Regions from separate parts of the Rhizobium sp. BT03 genome, predicted to be linked through region 3. Evidence: riboswitches for the same ligand, from Rfam matches in the RefSeq annotation. Region 3 holds a riboswitch; each other region holds the start of a gene.

Region 1 (4,208 bases), 280 kb from region 3:
CGCGCCCGAGGCGACGACCTCGCCCTTCTGAAGCACCGCCAGGCTGTCGCAGAACATTGCCGCCAGGTTAAGGTCGTGCAGCGCCACGATGCAGGTGATGCCGAGCTTGGAGATCAGCCGGAGGATGTCGAGCTGGTGCTGGATATCGAGATGATTGGTCGGCTCGTCGAGCAGCAGCTCACCCGGCGCCTGCGCCAGCGAGCGCGCAATATGGACACGCTGGCGCTCACCGCCCGACAGCGTCTGCCAGAGCTGGCCCGCCCGCTCCCCCATGGCGACCCGCAACAAGGCCTCGTCGACCGCGGCATCGTCCTCAGCGCCCCAGGGCGAGAGCAGCCCGCGATGGGGCGTGCGGCCGAGCCGCACCACGTCGCGCACCGTCAGCTGCGTCTCGGTCGTCGACTGCTGCTCGACGAAGGCGATGCGCCGCGCAAGGGCTGCGCGCGACAGCGAAGCGATATCGTCTTCGCCCAGCCGGATGACACCGCTGCGGACCTTGCGCAGCCGGCAGATCAGCCTGAGCAGGCTCGATTTGCCGGAGCCGTTCGGCCCGAGCAGGCCGAGCACCTTGCCCTTTTCGACCGTCAGGCTGACGCCGTTGACGATGACCGTGTCGCCGGCGGCAAAACTCACCGCGTCGATGGAAATGCTCATGCGCTCCTCCGCACACGATAAAGGATGACCGCGAAGGCCGGCGCGCCGAAGAGCGCGGTGACGACGCCGATCGGCAGCACCTGCTGCGGGATGATGATGCGCGAGACGATATCGGCGCCGACCATGTAGATCGCGCCGCCGAGCGCCGTTGCCGGCAGCAGCCGCCGATGCCCCGGCCCGACGAGGAAGCGGGCGGCATGCGGGATGACGAGACCGACGAAGCCGATCGAACCCACCATGCTGACGACGCTCGCCGTCATCGCCGCCGTCAGGGCAAAGAGCAGGATCTGGACGCGGCGGACAGCAATGCCCAGCGAGGCGGCCGCATCCGTGCCGAAGGCGAAGGCGTCGAGCGCCCGGACATGGGCCATGCAGACGAGGAAACCGGCAAGCGCGATCGGCACCGAGAGATAGACATCCGGCCAGCGCACGCCGCTGAGCGAACCCAGCAGCCAGAACAGCACGCCCCGCGCCTGCTCGGCATTGGCCGAGGTCGTGACGATATAGGAGGTGAGCGCATTGAAGAGCTGCGAACCGGCCACGCCGCAGAGAATGATGCGCTCGCCCGTTCCGCCCGCCCCCGTGGCGAGGAAGCCGACCAGCAGGAAAGCGACGACCGCGCCGAGAAAGGCACCGCCCGAAAGCCCGAGAACGCCATAGCCGAAGCCGAGGATCATCACCGAGACCGCCCCGGTCGAAGCCCCGGCCGAAATGCCGAGCACATAGGGTTCGGCCAGCGGATTGCGCAGCAGCGCCTGCAGGATGGCGCCGGAAAGCGACAGCGAGGCGCCGGCGCTCGCCGCGACCAGCGCCCGGCTGAGGCGATAATCCCAGACGATGCCCTGATGGATGCGGCTGAGCTCGAAATCCGTGCCGAACAGCCGGTTCGACACCGCCTCCGCCGTGGTCGCCAGCGGAATGGCGATCTCACCGATCGAAACGGCAAGGCTGATCATCAGCCCGAGAAGAAGGAAGGCGGCAATGGTGAGCGCGGCAAGCGCCCACCATCCCGGCTCTCTGGCCGATGCTGCCGTCACTGGGTCAGGCCGAAGGACTTGATGCCCTTCGCCAGCGTCTCGATGCCGTCGATGGTGCGGATCGTCGGGTTCATCGATTGCGCGTCCATCATCACGAAACGCCCGTTCTTCACCGCGTCCAGCTCCTTGGTGACGGGATCCTTCCTAAGGAAATCGATCTTCACCTCGGGATCGTCGGCGGCGTAGCGGCGCCGGTCCATGGTGGCGAGAACGATGACGGCGGGGTTCGCCTCGGAAATGGTTTCCCAGCCGACCAGCGGCCATTCCTCCTCGGTGGTAACGACATTCCTGGCGCCGATCGCCTTCAGGATATAAGCCGGCGCGCCGTTCTTGCCGGCAATGAAGGCGTCGCCATTGACCTCCTTGCTGGAGAACCAGAAGACGACGGGCAGGTTCTTGCCCGCTGCGCCCGATATCGAAGCCACCGCATCGGCCTCGCGCTTCTTCAATTCAGCGATCAGCGTATCGCCGCGCTCCTTCACGTCGAAAATTTCAGAGAGTTCGGCGATTTCACGATAGATCAGCTCCATCGTGAACAGCTCCTTGCGCACGCCGTCGCCGCCATCGGTATTGACCTTGGCGAAACAATCGGCCGGCGAAAGATAGGTGTTGATGCCGAGATCCTCGAACTGCTCCCGCTTGCCGACGGAGCCCTGCGCGCCGACATGCCATTCGAACTCGGCCGCCACAAGGTCGGGCTCTTGCCCGACGACGGATTCGAAGCTCGGATCGTTGTCGGCGAGACGCTTTATCTTGCTGTTGGCCTCGGCATATTGCGGCAGCACGGGACCCACCCAAACGGCCGTGCCTGTGATTTTGTCGGCAACGCCGAGCGAGAAGAGAATTTCGGTCATGCCCTGGCCGATCGAAACGATCTTCGACGGCGCCTTCTGGAACGTCACCTGCTCACGGCAATTGGTGATGGTCAAAGGATATTGGGTGGCGGCAAGGCTCGGTGCCGCAAAGCCGATCAGCCCGAAGGCACATGTCATGGTGGCGAAAATCTGGCGCATGAAAAACCTCGATTGAAGGGAAAAAGCACGGTTATGCCGCACAGGCGGCCGAGGGCACGCTGAGACGTGCGCTAACCGCAGGAGGCCCAATCGAGACGGATGCATGCCGGAATTCGGCGAAGGTTCAGAAAGTCAATCATGTCTGTTCCTTGTCCGGGCATCCCCGCCCGGTTGATTGGATCGTGATTGACGGCAGGTCTCCTGGCTTGCGGATATCCGTCGTCTCATCCGCCTTCCCGCGCTATATCGCAGTGGCGAGGCCATAAGCCCTTCAGAGATGGCCGGTCGCTGGCCACAGCTGAGATGATCGACAATCCGCTTACAGTTGCGGGGGCAGCCACGGTCTCGGTCCCTACTGGGTCGTCCTCACCGTGTTCCCTATTAATCCCCTTGGAGTCATCTTCAGGGAACCATCGCCCTCAGTTACGTCGCCGGCCCGGGCGACGTCAACAACTATTGCGGAGGATTAGGTTTGGGTGGGCGAAAAATGGAGACGGATCGTCGGAGCGCTGTTGGCCGGTATAATGCCGGCATCCTTCATCCCCTCAGGATGAGGCTCTCTTAAGCGTCGGCGCAGCATCCTCCCATTCCCGCTGTCGTAGGCGCGGCATCCGCCAACCTCCCTCATGCTGAGGTGCGCAGCCCGAGAGGGCGAAGCCTCGAAGCACGCCGCAACGGTGCTCCTTGCTAAAAACGCATCCTGCTCTGCGAATGGAGCACCCGCCTCGTCTTTCGAGGCTTCAGCCTTCGGCTTCCGCACCTCAAGATGAGGCTCTTTTGAGCGTCGACAGAAGATCCTCCCGTTCCCGCTGTCGTGGGTGCGGCACCCTCCGACCTCCCTCATGCTGAGGTGCGCAGCCCGTACGGCGAAGCCTCGAAGCACGCGCCGCAACGCTGCTCCCTGCGTTCCTACAAGGCATCCAGCGGGATCTTCAGATATCGCCGCCCATTTCCCTCCGGCTCGGGCAATCTGCCTCCCCGAATATTCACCTGCAGCGCGTGCAGCATCAGCTTCGGTTTCGGCAGCGTACGGTCGCGCGCCTTGCGGAGCGCCACGAAGCCGGCCTCGTCAATGCCTGATATATGCGGATTACCGCTTTTCTGGGCGGCTACCGTGCTTTCCCAGCGCGGGTGACGGCCGCCAGGCTGATAGTCGTGGCCGGAAAAGAGCCGGGTCTCCTCGGGCAGCGACAGGATGGCCTGGATCGAGTGCCAGAGGTCGCTGGCGCTGCCGCCGGGAAAATCCGTGCGCGCCGTGCCGGAATCCGGCGTGAACACGGTATCGTGCACGAAGGCTGCGTCGCCAATGACATAGGTCACCGAGGCAAGGGTATGGCCGGGCGAGAACATCACGCGGGCTTTAAGCTCGCCGATCTCGAAGGTGTCGCCATCGGCAAACAGCCGATCCCATTGCGAGCCGTCGGTTTCGAGTGCCTGCCAGTTGTAGATTTCCTTCCAGAGCACCTGCACGTCGGTGACATGGGCGCCGATCGCGGTCGGCGCG
Region 2 (4,208 bases), 140 kb from region 3:
GAATGCGGTCCACCACGCGCTTGATGGGCGGCCGCGATCGCCGCAAGCTCGCTGTCGGCCGCCGACAGGAACAGGATATCGCCCGGCGTCTGCCCGAGGTCGATCGCCTCATCGCCGTCGCTGATCGTTCCCTGTTGGGCCAGAAGCAGATGCATGGGGTTACGCCAGCGCCTCGATCGCCGCCCTCACCGCGCCCTGATCCATCTCATGAAGGCCGATGACGACCAGACGCGTGGCGCGCTTTTCACCAGGCGTCCAGGCGCGGTCGAAATAGTGGTCGATGCGGCTGCCGACGGCCTGAAGCTGCAGGCGCATCGGCTTGCCCGAAACGTCGACGAAGCCCTTGAGGCGCAGCACGTCATGGGCTGATATGATCGCCTTCAGCTTTTCAACGAAGCCGGCAATATCGGCGACCGCTCCGAGGTCCACGACGAAGCTGTCGAATTCGTCGTGATCGTGCGCCACACCGTCCTCATGCTCAAGCTCGTGGTGCGACTTGCGGTTGGCGATATCGTCCTCCGTGCCGATTCCGAGACCGAGCAGGATGCCGGCCGGCACCTCGCCATTCCTCGCCTCGATCATCGCAGGCTTGCGCACTGTGCGAGAGGCGACCTCGTCGCGCACCCTGATAAGACCAGCCCCATCGATCAGGTCGGTCTTATTGAGCACGATCAGATCGGCGCAGGTCAGCTGATCCTCGAACAGCTCTTCGATCGGGCTCTCGTGATCGAGCGATTCATCCTCACTGCGCGCCGCCTCGACAGCATCGTGATCGTCGGCGAAACGGCCGGCGGCAACTGCGGCGCTGTCGACTACGGTGACGACACCGTCGACGGTCACCTGAGTGCGAATGTCAGGCCAGTTGAAAGCCGCGACCAGCGGCTGCGGCAAAGCAAGGCCCGAGGTTTCGATGACGATATGGTCGGGGCGCTGGTCGCGCTCCAGCAGCTTCGTCATCGTCGGAATGAAGTCGTCGGCGACCGTGCAGCAGATGCAGCCATTGGTCAGCTCGATGATGTCGTCCTCAGTGCAATTCTCCGCGCCGCAGCCCTTCAGCACATCGCCGTCGACGCCGAGATCGCCGAATTCGTTGATGATGAGCGCGATCTTCTTGCCGCCCGCGTTTGTGAGCAGGTTGCGGATCATCGTCGTCTTGCCGGCGCCGAGGAAGCCGGTGATGACGGTTGCGGGAATCTTCTGCTGGTTCATGGATTTAACCCTTCATTTTCAGCGGCAGGCCTGCCGCGATGAAATAGACTTCGGCGGCCTTCGCCGCGATCATCTGGTGGAGACGGCCGGCATGATCGCGAAAATCCCGCGCCATGCGATTGTCGGGCACGATGCCGAGGCCGACCTCGTTGGAAACGAAAACGAGCCGCGCCTTCGCGTCAGGCAGGAAATCAGCGAGCGCCGTAAACTCCGCGGTCATATCCCGCTCCTCCATCATCAGATTGGTGACCCAGAGCGTCAGGCAGTCGATCAGCACCACACGGCCCTCGCCGTCGATGGCGGCGAGCTTGCCGACAAGATCGAGCGGCTCCTCATGCGTGGTCCAGGACGGACCGCGATCGGCCCGGTGCTGGGCGATGCGCGCCTGCATTTCCTCGTCCCACGCCCGGCCGGTCGCGAGGTAGTGACGATCGAGGCCGGTCGGCACGACAAGAGATTCGGCAAAGCGGGATTTGCCGGAGCGTGCGCCGCCGAGGATAAAGGTGGTGTTGGTGGAAGCGATCGTCATACGCAAGCGCTCCCGCTAGAGAGGGCGCGGCGGTGCCACATCCCTCTTCTCCCCCGCGGGGAGAAGGTGCCGGCAGGCGGTTGAGGGGGTGAGCGGCGAAGCCGCGAATGCACTGAGCACAAGCGAAGGGCAAAATGACGGAGGCGCCGTGCGGCCCCCGCATCCGACCCTTCGGGCCACCTTCTCCCCGCGAGGGAGAAGGGGAAATCCATACGCACAGCACCAAGCCGCGCCGAATTCATTCGTTCAGCCAAAACAACCTCCGTGCTGGCAGTGGGTCTCTTGCCCAGGGTTGGGCTTCTCGCCCGGCACGAATGGCAGGTCTCCTGGCTCGCGGTTGTCGGCCGCGATCGGGGCGGACCGGAATCCGGTCGCCCATGATCGTGCCAGCGGATCTGCCTCGCCTTCCCGGCTGCATCGGTGAAGAGGTGGACGATTCGTAGAAATAGAGGCGTCCGACCCCGGTTGATCACCATGCATGTCCAGTGGCTTTTCCGGCATGTCGCCCGTCCCGCCCGCCTGCACCATTGCAGACTGTCGGCCGGAAGAGCTGGATGCCGGATGGAAGACCCTGACCGCTCTACAGTCGCGGGGTCGGCTGTGATGAAGGCGCCCGGTGTGGGTCCGCCCCGTCACATTCCCTTTTCATCCGGAAAGGCGTAACACCGATCCGGAACCATCCGTTATTCCAAAGATGGTTAGGCAAGCTCAGGGGTGAAGTCAACCGGCCGATATGGCCGGGAATGGCCAGCCAGGCGACGCAACGCTCGCAAGACGACTTACTCTACCTAAAACATCGTCATTTATCAGATACTTACGTCATAAATATTTGATCGTCGCGCCAGCTTTTCGCCGCAATTACATCGCAAGCGGTCTGCGCCATCGCCCTTGACCGGGCCTCTTCCTGCCTAGTTGTCTTGCCATGCTTATGAAATTGGATCGGCGCCGGTTCCGGGCGCTGCGAGTTTTCTTCGATCCGGGGCGGCTGCGGGCGCTGACGCGACGCAGCGAAGTCGGCCTGTCGCTGGCGGGCGCCGTCGTCGGCATCACCTCCGGGCTTGCCGTCACCGGCATGAGCTTCGTCTCCAATGAACTGCATCAGCTGGTCTTCGGCATACCAGACAGCGAAAGGCTGAGCTCGTCTGTGATCGACGACAAGCTGCTGCTGCTGACCGCCCCCGTCATCGGCGGCATCTTGCTCGGTCTGCTTCTCTTCGTGTTGGCCAAACGCCGCAAGAAGCCGATGGTCGACCCGATCGAGGCCAATGCGCTGCATGGCGGCCGCCTGTCCTTGACCGACAGCATCATCGTCGCCGTGCAGAACCTGATCTCCAACGGCTTCGGCGCCTCCGTCGGCCTGGAGGCCGGCTATACCCAGCTTGCCGCCGGCCTCGCCTCGAAATTCGGCCTGAAGCTGCAGCTTCGCCGCTCGGATCTGCGTATCCTCGTCGGCTGCGGCGCAGCCGGCGCCATCGCCGCCGCCTTCAACGCGCCGCTGACCGGCGCCTTCTATGCCTTCGAGCTGATCATCGGCACCTATACGATCGTGTCGCTGACCCCCGTGGTCGTCTCGGCCCTCGTTTCCACCCTGATCGCAAGGCTGCTCACCGACGGCGATTTCACCATCGATATCGGCAGCTTCGGCGCTGTCATGCCGGCCGATTATATCCCGGCAATACTGCTCGGCGTCTTCTGCGCCGGCGTCGGCATCCTGATCATGCAGGGCGTCTCCTTCGTCGAGGAACTCGCGCGCAAGAGCTCGATCGCCCCGCCCTTCCGCCCCGCACTCGGCGGCATCATTGTCGGGCTGCTGGCGATGATCTCGCCGCAGGTGCTTTCGGCCGGCCACGGCGCGCTGCATCTCAACCTTTCCCGCGACGTGGCCATCCCGGCGCTGATCGGCCTCTTTCTGTTGAAATCCTTGGCTTCCGCGATCTCGATCGGCTCCGGCTTCAGGGGCGGCCTGTTCTTCGCGTCGCTGTTCATGGGCGCCCTGCTCGGCAAGCTCTTCGCCTATTGCGGCCCCTATTTTGCCGATGCGACGCTAACGCCCGTCATCTATGCCGTCGTCGGCATGAGTTCGCTTGCCGTCGCCGTCATCGGCGGGCCGCTGACGATGACGTTCCTGGCGCTCGAAATCACCGGCGATTTCCCGATCACCGCGCTGGTGCTCGCCGCCGTCATCACCTCTTCGCTCGTCGTGCGCTCGACCTTCGGCTACTCCTTCGCCACATGGCGCTTCCATCTGCGCGGCGAAAGCATCCGCAGCGCCCATGACGTCGGCTGGATCCGCAACCTGACGGTGGACAAGCTGATGCGCGCCGACGTCAAGACGGCCAAGGCGGGCATCTCGCTGGAGGAATTCAAGCAGGCCTTCCCGATCGGCTCGACCCAGCGTGTCATCCTCGTCGAGGAGAGCGACAAATATGCCGGCCTCGTGCTGGTGCCGGAGATCTACGCCAACCCGACC
Region 3 (4,208 bases):
CCCACCGACCGTTTGCTCATTCCGGGACGACGCCGTGAAACGCCGAAACCTGTCTCTCGCCCTTCTCCTCGCCTTCGCAGCGCCCGCAGCCGCGCAGACCAGTGCCATCTGCGAGGACCTGCGCGGCCGTCTCGCCGACCTGCCGCGATCGATCGGCAATGGCAACGGCCCGGAAGCGCGCCAATATGCCAGCGCCATGGCCGAGCAGAACCTCGAGCTGCGCAAGGTTCGCAACGACCTGCGCAGTTACGGCTGCACCTCGGGCAGCATGGTGGTGATCGGCGGCGAGAATGCCGATTATTGCGCCGAGCTCTCGCAGGCCGAAGGCCGGATGATCGACAATATGGCTTATCTCCAGGACCGCCGCAACGAGCTGACCGGCCGGAACGGCGCCGATGGCGACCGCCGCGAACTGATGGCCGCGCTCGACAGCAACGGCTGCAACAGCGAGAATTTCTATGCGCCGAGCGATCGCAGCGCCGACGAGCCTGCCCCGAGCGTCGAGGAGCAGGCAATGCGTTCCGATACCTTCATTCCGCTCGGCGGCGGTGAGGAGGCCGATCCGCGCTACGGCCTGCCGCGGGCCGAGATGCTGTCGCCGGTCAGCACCATGTGCGTGCGCAGCTGCGATGGCGGTTTCTTCCCGATCAGCTCGAACGCCACCTCGGTCGATTTCGGCCGCGACGCTGAGACCTGTGCCAAGATGTGCCCCGGCATCGAGACCGAACTCTTCTATCGCGAGGTGACGAGCACGGAAGCCTCGAACATGATCTCGGTCGCAACCGGCACGCCCTACAGCGCCATGAAGAACGCCTTCGCCTACAAAAACCGCGCGCCCGGTGAAAAGAACGCCTGCGCCTGCAATCTCACCGCCTATTACGACGAGATGCGCGGCAAGCAGGCGGTAAGCCAACCGCCGCAGCAGGGCTCGATCACCACCATCCGCACCAATCCGCCAGTGAAGGCCGCCGCGACATCAGCCGCGCCGCAGCCATCGGTGCCGGAGCGCCCCTACGACCCCACGCAGAACAAGGTCCGCCAGGTCGGCCCGCAGTTTCTGGCCGGCGACCAGGGCTCGATCGATCTTGCCAATCCTGCCGCGCCTGGCCCGCAGCCGCAGCAGCAGTGAATTGGCTACGGCTCGCTCTGCCCCCAGCCGTCGTGAAAGACGAGTTCATCGAGCGGCAGCCGCTGCCGCCAGCCTTTGACCGAAAGTTCCGGCTCGTCATAGAGCCGGTCGACGAAGCCGGCGCAGAGCCAGGCCACCACCTCGATATGCTCGGGTATGCCGAGAATGCTCTTTAGCTCGCCCTCGCGAAAAATACTGACCCAGCCGATGCCGACCCCTTCGGCGCGGGCCGCCAGCCAGAGATTCTGGATGGCGCAGACCGTGGAATAGCTATCCATCCGCGGATTATGCGTGCGCCCCAGCACGACGCTGCCGCTGCGGGTGGGATCGCAGGTCACGCAGATGCCGAGCGGCGCCTCGATGATGCCTTCGAGCTTGAGGGAGCGGTAGGCCTGGCGCCGCTCGCCCTCGAACATCGATGCGGCCTCCTCGTTGGCCTTCGAGAAGGCATCCCGGACGCGCGCACGCACCGTTGGGCTTTTCACCAGAATGAAATTCCACGGCTGCATGAAGCCGACGGAGGGTGCGTGATGGGCGGCCGTCAGCAGCCGCGCCACCACATCGTCGGGCAAGGGATCGGGCAGGAACTGGCTGCGAACGTCGCGCCGCGTCATGATCGCATGATAGACGGCCTCGCGTTCGGCCGAGGAAAAACCGGACGCCACTGACAGGGCATCCTCATCAAAGGGTCGCATCGTCAAATCCCCAACAACGCAACCGCCCGCCGTCCGCGCGGGTTGGGTCTATCTTGCCAGGCCGGTCTTCTGACTTGGCGTCACCCGTCTGCCGCAGCCTTCCCGGCAAAAGCCAGTGGCATGATGAAGCGGCAGGCGTCGGCCTTACAGCGTTGGGCACGTTCCGGTCTTGCACCGGATTCCCGATTCTCCCGCCTGGATGGCGGGCACCTGACGGCGCATCTATTTCAGGAAAGCAGCGCCACTGCAAGCCGGGAGTCCTCTTCTCCCCAGCGGGGAGAAGGTGGCCCGAAGGGTCGGATGAGGGGGTGAGCAGTGAAACTGCGAATGCACTGAGCGCAAGCGAGGGGCAACATGAAAGGCGTGCCGTGCAGCCCCCTCATCCGCCTGCCGGCACCTTCTCCCCGCTGGGGAGAAGAGGGAGCTGGCCAAGTCTCGATCCTACCTCAACCCTCTCCAAAACAGCAAGAAACGAGAGGCCCATCTCATTTGACCGCCCGCGTCGGTTTGAAGCGGCACGGCAGGCCGCAGCGTCGATTGTTTCTATAGCCTAGCCGCTGATGAAAGCGTATGGCTGAACAATCCATACCAGCACCCCGGTTGCCCGTGCCCCGCCTCACGCCCATGATCCTCGCGGTCGCCCTGTTCATGGAACAGATGGATTCGACCGTGATTGCCACCAGCCTGCCGGCGATAGCAGCCGATATCGGCACCTCGCCGATCGCGCTGAAGCTTGCCGTCACCAGCTATCTCGTGGCACTGGCGATCTTCATCCCGATCAGCGGCTGGATGTCGGATCGTTTCGGCGCGCGCAACATCTTCCGCATGGCGATCTTCGTCTTCATGATCGGTTCGGTCGCCTGCGCCTTTTCCAATTCGATCGCAGCCTTCGTCGTCTCGCGGCTGATCCAGGGCGCCGGCGGCTCGATGATGACGCCGGTCAGCCGCCTGCTGTTGGTCCGGGGAACGCCGCGCCACGAACTCGTCGATGCCATGGCCTGGCTCACCATTCCGGCGCTGATCGGCCCGATCATGGGGCCGCCGATCGGCGGCTTCCTCACCACCTATCTCACCTGGCACTGGATCTTCTGGATCAATGTCCCGATCGGCGTCGCCGGCATCATCCTCGTCACGCGCTTCCTGCCGGCGGTCGAGCCGCGCAGCCCGCGGCCGATGGATTTTCCGGGTTTCTTCCTTTGCGGCATCGGCTTTTCCGGCTTCGTCTTCGGCCTCTCGGTCATCAGCCTTCCCGCCGTGCCCGTCGTCTACGGTTACGTCACCGTGGCAATTGGCATCCTTGCCGGCCTCTTCTATCTCCTGCATGCCCGCCGCGCGTCCTATCCGCTTCTCGATCCGAAAATGTTCCGCTACCCGATGTTCCGGGCGGCAATCCTCGGCGCCTCCAATTTCCGCATGGGGCTCGGCGCCCTGCCTTTTCTGATGCCGCTGATGCTGCAGCTCGGCTTCGGCCTGACGCCGCTGCAATCGGGCTCGGTGACCTTCGTCAGCGCGCTCGGCTCGATGGGGTCGAAATTTGCCGCTTCGCGCACCTTCAATACCTTCGGTTTCCGCACCGTCATATCGATCACCACCTTGCTGGCGGCGATCTTCCTCGGCATCAACGGGTTCTTCACCGCTGCAACGCCGCTGCCGCTGATCATGGCCTGCCTGCTGATCGGCGGCCTGTTCCGCTCCATGGCCTTTTCGGGCGTCAATGCCATGGCCTTCGGCGATGTCGACGATGCCGACAGCAGCCAGGCGACCGCAATCAATGCCGTCGCCCAGCGTATCTCCATGGCGATGGGTGTGGCGATCGCCGGCGGCATCCTCGAAATTTCGAGCAGTTTCCATGGCGGCAGGCTGCTGGTCTCGGATTTTCACACTGCCTTCTTCAGCGTCTCGGCAATCTCGGCGCTCGCCTGCATCACCTTCCTGCGCCTGCCGCGCGATGCCGGCGCGGAACTGACGACACGCCGCCTTAAGCACCGCCAGGCCGAGCCCGAAGAGGCCTTGGCGGAAAACAGCCCTTGATCCCGCCGACCGCCGGTCCGGTATCCCATTCCACTTTATGATTTCTTCACACATCGAAGACAGACTGCGTTTGCGCGTTTTGGGTCGCACAGGGGGACATGGGCATGAGTGCTCATGCTGCGACCGCCGGCGTGGATGCCCGTATTGATAGGCTGGTCGGGACCATATCCGACTGAGCTCGCGTTTCGAGGCCCCCGCGGCATGTTCCATTTTTTAAAAACGATGCCCCTGACAGCCAAGCTGGCGGCGATTATCGTGACCGTCAACCTTTGCGGCATCTCCGCCTTTGCCACCTATACGTGGATGTACGAAACCAAGGCGTTGATCGATGGCGCCAAGGCGAACTGGTCCAA
Region 4 (4,208 bases), 1.5 Mb from region 3:
GGTACAGCCTGCAGGTTCTGGTTATACAGGCCGGAGGTCATGACAGCCGTCTTCAACGCCGCCCAATCCTCCTGTGTCGGAACAGGGATGCCGGCATCGTCGAACAGCGCCTGCACCTTCTCCGTCGCCGGCTTCCATTCCTGCTCGGTATATTTGTCGAAATATTCGCCGGAGGCATATTTGGAGTTCTCGAACCCCTTGAAGCTCGTGCCGCGTTCGACCGCCAGAAGGTTCGAGGCGCGGATCGCGTGATAAGTCACCGTATAGAAATAGATGTTGGTGAAATCGACGCCTTCCCTAGAGCCGTAGAAGATGTGTTCGCGGGCGAGATAGCCGTGCAGGTTCATCTGGCCGAGGCCGATCGCATGGCTTTCGTCATTGCCTTTCTCGATCGAGGGCACCGAGGCGATATGGCTCATGTCGGAGACCGCCGTCAGCGCCCGGATCGAGGTCTCGATCGTCTTGCCGAAATCGGCGGAATCCATGGCCGCGGCGATATTCAGCGAGCCGAGATTGCAGGAAATATCCTTGCCGAGATGCTTGTAGGAGAGGTCGTCGTTGTATTCGCTCGCCTCGCTGACCTGCAAAATCTCCGAGCAGAGATTGCTCATGGAGATGCGACCCGCAACCGGGTTTGCCCGGTTCACCGTGTCCTCGAACATGATGTAGGGATAACCGCTCTCGAACTGGATCTCGGCGAGCACCTGGAAGAATTCACGCGCCTTGATCTTCTTCTTCGAGATGCGCGCGTCCGCCACCATCTCCCGATATTTTTCCGTCACCGAAATTTCGGTGAAGGGCACGCCGTAGACCCGCTCCACGTCATAGGGCGAGAACAGATACATGTCCTCATTGTTCCTCGCGAGTTCGAAGGTAATGTCGGGCACGACGACGCCCAGCGACAGCGTCTTGATACGGATCTTCTCGTCGGCATTTTCGCGCTTGGTATCGAGGAAACGCATGATGTCGGGGTGATGGGCGTTGAGATAGACAGCACCCGCACCTTGGCGGGCCCCGAGCTGGTTGGCATAGGAGAAGCTGTCTTCGAGCAGCTTCATGACCGGGATGATGCCCGATGACTGGTTCTCGATCTGCTTGATCGGCGCGCCGGCCTCACGGATGTTCGTCAGCGACAGCGCCACGCCGCCGCCGCGCTTCGACAGCTGCAGCGCAGAATTGATCGAGCGGCCGATCGATTCCATATTGTCCTCGACCCGCAGCAGGAAGCAGGAGACGAGTTCGCCGCGCTGTTTCTTGCCGGCGTTGAGGAAAGTCGGCGTCGCCGGCTGAAAACGGCCGGAAATAATCTCGTCGACCATGTCGCGGGCAAGGGCCTCGTCGCCGCGCGCCAAGGTCAGCGCCACCATGCAGATTCGATCCTCGTAGCGCTCGAGATAGCGCTTTCCGTCGAAGGTCTTCAGCGTATAGCTGGTGTAATATTTGAAGGCGCCGAGGAAAGTCGGGAACCGGAATTTCCTGGCATAGGCCTGGTCGAACAGGTCGCGCACGAAATTGAAGGAATATTGGTCGAGAACCTCCTGCTCGTAATAGCCCTCGGTGACGAGATAATCGAGCTTTTCGCGGAGATTGTGAAAGAACACCGTGTTCTGGTTCACATGCTGCAGAAAATACTGCTTCGCCGCCATCCGGTCCTTGTCGAGCTGGATCCTGCCCTCATCGTCATAGAGGTTCAGCATGGCGTTCAGCGCGTGATAGTCGAGCGTTTCCGCCGCTTTCAAAGGGCGTTCGCCGGCGGGATGAGCAAAAGTGTTATGCGGTTTTGCGCCCGCATCCCGCGTCAGAGGTGTTCCCGTGTCCAAAATCGTTCCATTCCGTGTTTGACGTTGGCGACATCCTCCTCCGTGCCCATGAGCTCGAACCTGTAGAGGTAAGGCACCCGGCATTTCTGCGAGATCACGTCGCCGGCGAGCCCGTATGTCTCGCCGAAATTGCTGTTGCCCGCGGCAATCACGCCGCGAATGTGTCCTCGGTTCTCCGCATCGTTCAAGAAACGGATCACCTGCTTGGGAACGGCGCCCTTTACGATCCCTGGGCCGCCGTCGCCGCTATAGGTCGGCACGACGAGCACGAAAGGTTCGCGGATATGGAACGCATCCGCACCGCCCGCCGGAATACGCGCCGCGCGCAGTCCGAGCCTGGCGACGAAGCGATGGGTATTCTCGGATCGGCTGGAATAATAAACGATCAGCCCCATCGCCTTTCCTCGGTCAGGAGAGCGCGCTGATCATATCGGGGCGGAACCCCGCCCAATGCTGCTCGCCGGCAACGACGACGGGAACCTGCATGTAGCCCATGCCGCGCACACGATCGAGCGCCTCGGCATCTTCGGAGATATCGACGATGTCATAATCGACGCCCAGGCGGTCGAGGGCGCGATAGGTGGCGGTGCATTGGACGCAGGCGGGTTTGCTGTAGACGGTAACGCTCATCATCTTCCTCGTGATCTCAATGAATTCAGGACGCAGAACTGGGATCGGGCGCTTTGCGGCGTCCGGGGCAACGTTTGATAATGATCTGGCAAAGTTGGCGTCTTAAACGCCCGATATGGTCCCTCTCGGGATTTGCGCGGGCGGCGGCCTGGATATTCTCGACATGACTTCAACCCCGAAGTGCTCATGCGGACGTTCGGGGCAGCGCAGCAGGCGCGGATCATTCCGCTTCATGCACGCGACCTTCCGGACACCCCGCCCGTGGACATCTCGTTCAAGGCAGGTCTCCTGGCTTGCGGGTCGAAGCACCCTGCCCCCAGCCTTCCCAAGGCATCATGCCTCAGTGACCTGAAATCGGACAGTTGCTCGCCGCTTACAGTTGCGGGGGCAGCTCCGGCCTTGTCCCGCCCTCATGGTGGAACGCACCGTATTCCCGTCTTAGCCCGCGATCCTCACGAATCGAAGGAACCTTGAACACTATATATAGTATGCCAATCAAAAATCATGTCAACGGATGGTTTTCGCCTTGCGTTACGACAGGTTTGAAATCGCTGCGTTCCTGTGAAAACATGGATAATAAAGGCTTAAACAAAACGAACTGCGGAGAAGGCCGTGATGAGTAGGCCAGCCTGGTCGGCTCAGGCTGCTGACAAACCACGGCAAAACCCGTGACGTCATCCTCGGCCTTGTGCCGAGGATCTACACACGGTCAATTAAGTATTTGAAAATAAACGTTTTCCTGTCAGGAAATTGCCGTGGTTAGATGCTCGGCACAAGGCCGAGCATGACGGAGGAGACTTTGTCGGCAAACCGAGAGCCCGCCTGACTGAGGATCGGCTCCGCTATTTTCAATTCTCGATCAGGCCCGAACCGGCAGCAGTCTTCACGCCGCCACCGGAAAAACATTCATCCCTTTACGCGAAGCAGCCGGAGGGCATTGATCGTCACCAGCACCGTGGCGCCGGTATCGGCCAGAATCGCCGGCCAGAGCCCGGTGATGCCGGCGATGGTCGTGACCAGGAACACCGCCTTCAGCCCGAGCGCGATGGTGATATTCTCCAGGATATTGCGCGTCGTCCGCTGCGACAGCGCGATCATCCGCGCCACGTCGCCGACGCGCCCGTGCAGCACGGCGGCATCGGCCGTCTCCAGCGCCACATCGGTGCCGCCGCCCATGGCGATGCCGATGTCGGCGGCGGCCAGCGCCGGAGCGTCGTTGATGCCGTCGCCGACCTTGGCGACGACGAAGCCCTGGCGCTTCAATTCGCCGACAACCCGCTGTTTGTCCTCGGGCATCATCTCGCCGCGCCAGTCGATGCCGAGCATGCCGGCAACGGCTGCCGCCGTCCGCTTGTTGTCGCCCGTCAGCATCATCGCCTTGATACCGGCCGATTTAAGCGCCGAGAGCCCGGCTTCGGCATCCTCGCGCGGCTCGTCGCGCATGGCGATCAGGCCGGCTGCCGCGCCATTGACGAGCAGCACCGACACGCTCTTGCCCTCGTCATTCAGAACAGTGATGCGTGCATCCTTGTCGCCGTCGAGGGCCCCGCGTTCGCGGGCAGCGGACGACGACAGCAAATCGAGAGTCTCGCCGCCGACTTTGCCGCTGACACCCTTGCCCGGCAGCGCTTTCAGTTCGAAAGCCGGCGGCATGGGGACGCCGTCAGCCTTGGCGCGTTTGAGGATCGCCAGCGCCAAGGGGTGGCTGGAGCCTTGCTCCAGCACTGCCGCGCGCGACAAGATCTGCGCCTCACTCAA

Evidence for each region. A riboswitch is a leader RNA that binds a small molecule or an ion and turns the genes downstream of it on or off. The one in region 3 is predicted to bind cobalamin.
Region 1: another riboswitch for cobalamin. It lies ahead of QMO80_RS21400 (ABC transporter substrate-binding protein); the one in region 3 lies ahead of bluB (5,6-dimethylbenzimidazole synthase).
Region 2: another riboswitch for cobalamin. It lies ahead of cobU (bifunctional adenosylcobinamide kinase/adenosylcobinamide-phosphate guanylyltransferase); the one in region 3 lies ahead of bluB (5,6-dimethylbenzimidazole synthase).
Region 4: another riboswitch for cobalamin. It lies ahead of nrdH (glutaredoxin-like protein NrdH); the one in region 3 lies ahead of bluB (5,6-dimethylbenzimidazole synthase).

Annotation. Positions count from the first base shown of each region.
Region 1 covers NZ_CP125640.1:4,408,389-4,412,596, reverse strand. The annotation lists gene QMO80_RS21410 (ABC transporter ATP-binding protein) at 1-654, opposite strand, end outside; gene QMO80_RS21405 (iron ABC transporter permease) at 651-1,691, opposite strand; gene QMO80_RS21400 (ABC transporter substrate-binding protein) at 1,688-2,704, opposite strand; cobalamin riboswitch at 2,878-3,134, opposite strand; gene blh (bifunctional sulfur transferase/dioxygenase Blh) at 3,614-4,208, opposite strand, start outside.
Region 2 covers NZ_CP125640.1:48,741-52,948, reverse strand. The annotation lists gene cobN (cobaltochelatase subunit CobN) at 1-155, opposite strand, end outside; gene cobW (cobalamin biosynthesis protein CobW) at 160-1,209, opposite strand; gene cobU (bifunctional adenosylcobinamide kinase/adenosylcobinamide-phosphate guanylyltransferase) at 1,214-1,738, opposite strand; cobalamin riboswitch at 2,037-2,434, opposite strand; gene QMO80_RS00270 (chloride channel protein) at 2,661-4,208, shown strand, end outside.
Region 3 covers NZ_CP125640.1:191,312-195,519, reverse strand. The annotation lists gene QMO80_RS00975 (DUF2865 domain-containing protein) at 35-1,129, shown strand; gene bluB (5,6-dimethylbenzimidazole synthase) at 1,135-1,824, opposite strand; cobalamin riboswitch at 1,866-2,053, opposite strand; gene QMO80_RS00965 (MFS transporter) at 2,395-3,855, shown strand; gene QMO80_RS00960 (HAMP domain-containing methyl-accepting chemotaxis protein) at 4,057-4,208, shown strand, end outside.
Region 4 covers NZ_CP125640.1:3,198,940-3,203,147, reverse strand. The annotation lists gene nrdE (class 1b ribonucleoside-diphosphate reductase subunit alpha) at 1-1,820, opposite strand, end outside; gene nrdI (class Ib ribonucleoside-diphosphate reductase assembly flavoprotein NrdI) at 1,799-2,215, opposite strand; gene nrdH (glutaredoxin-like protein NrdH) at 2,229-2,450, opposite strand; cobalamin riboswitch at 2,711-2,938, opposite strand; gene QMO80_RS15695 (heavy metal translocating P-type ATPase) at 3,357-4,208, opposite strand, start outside.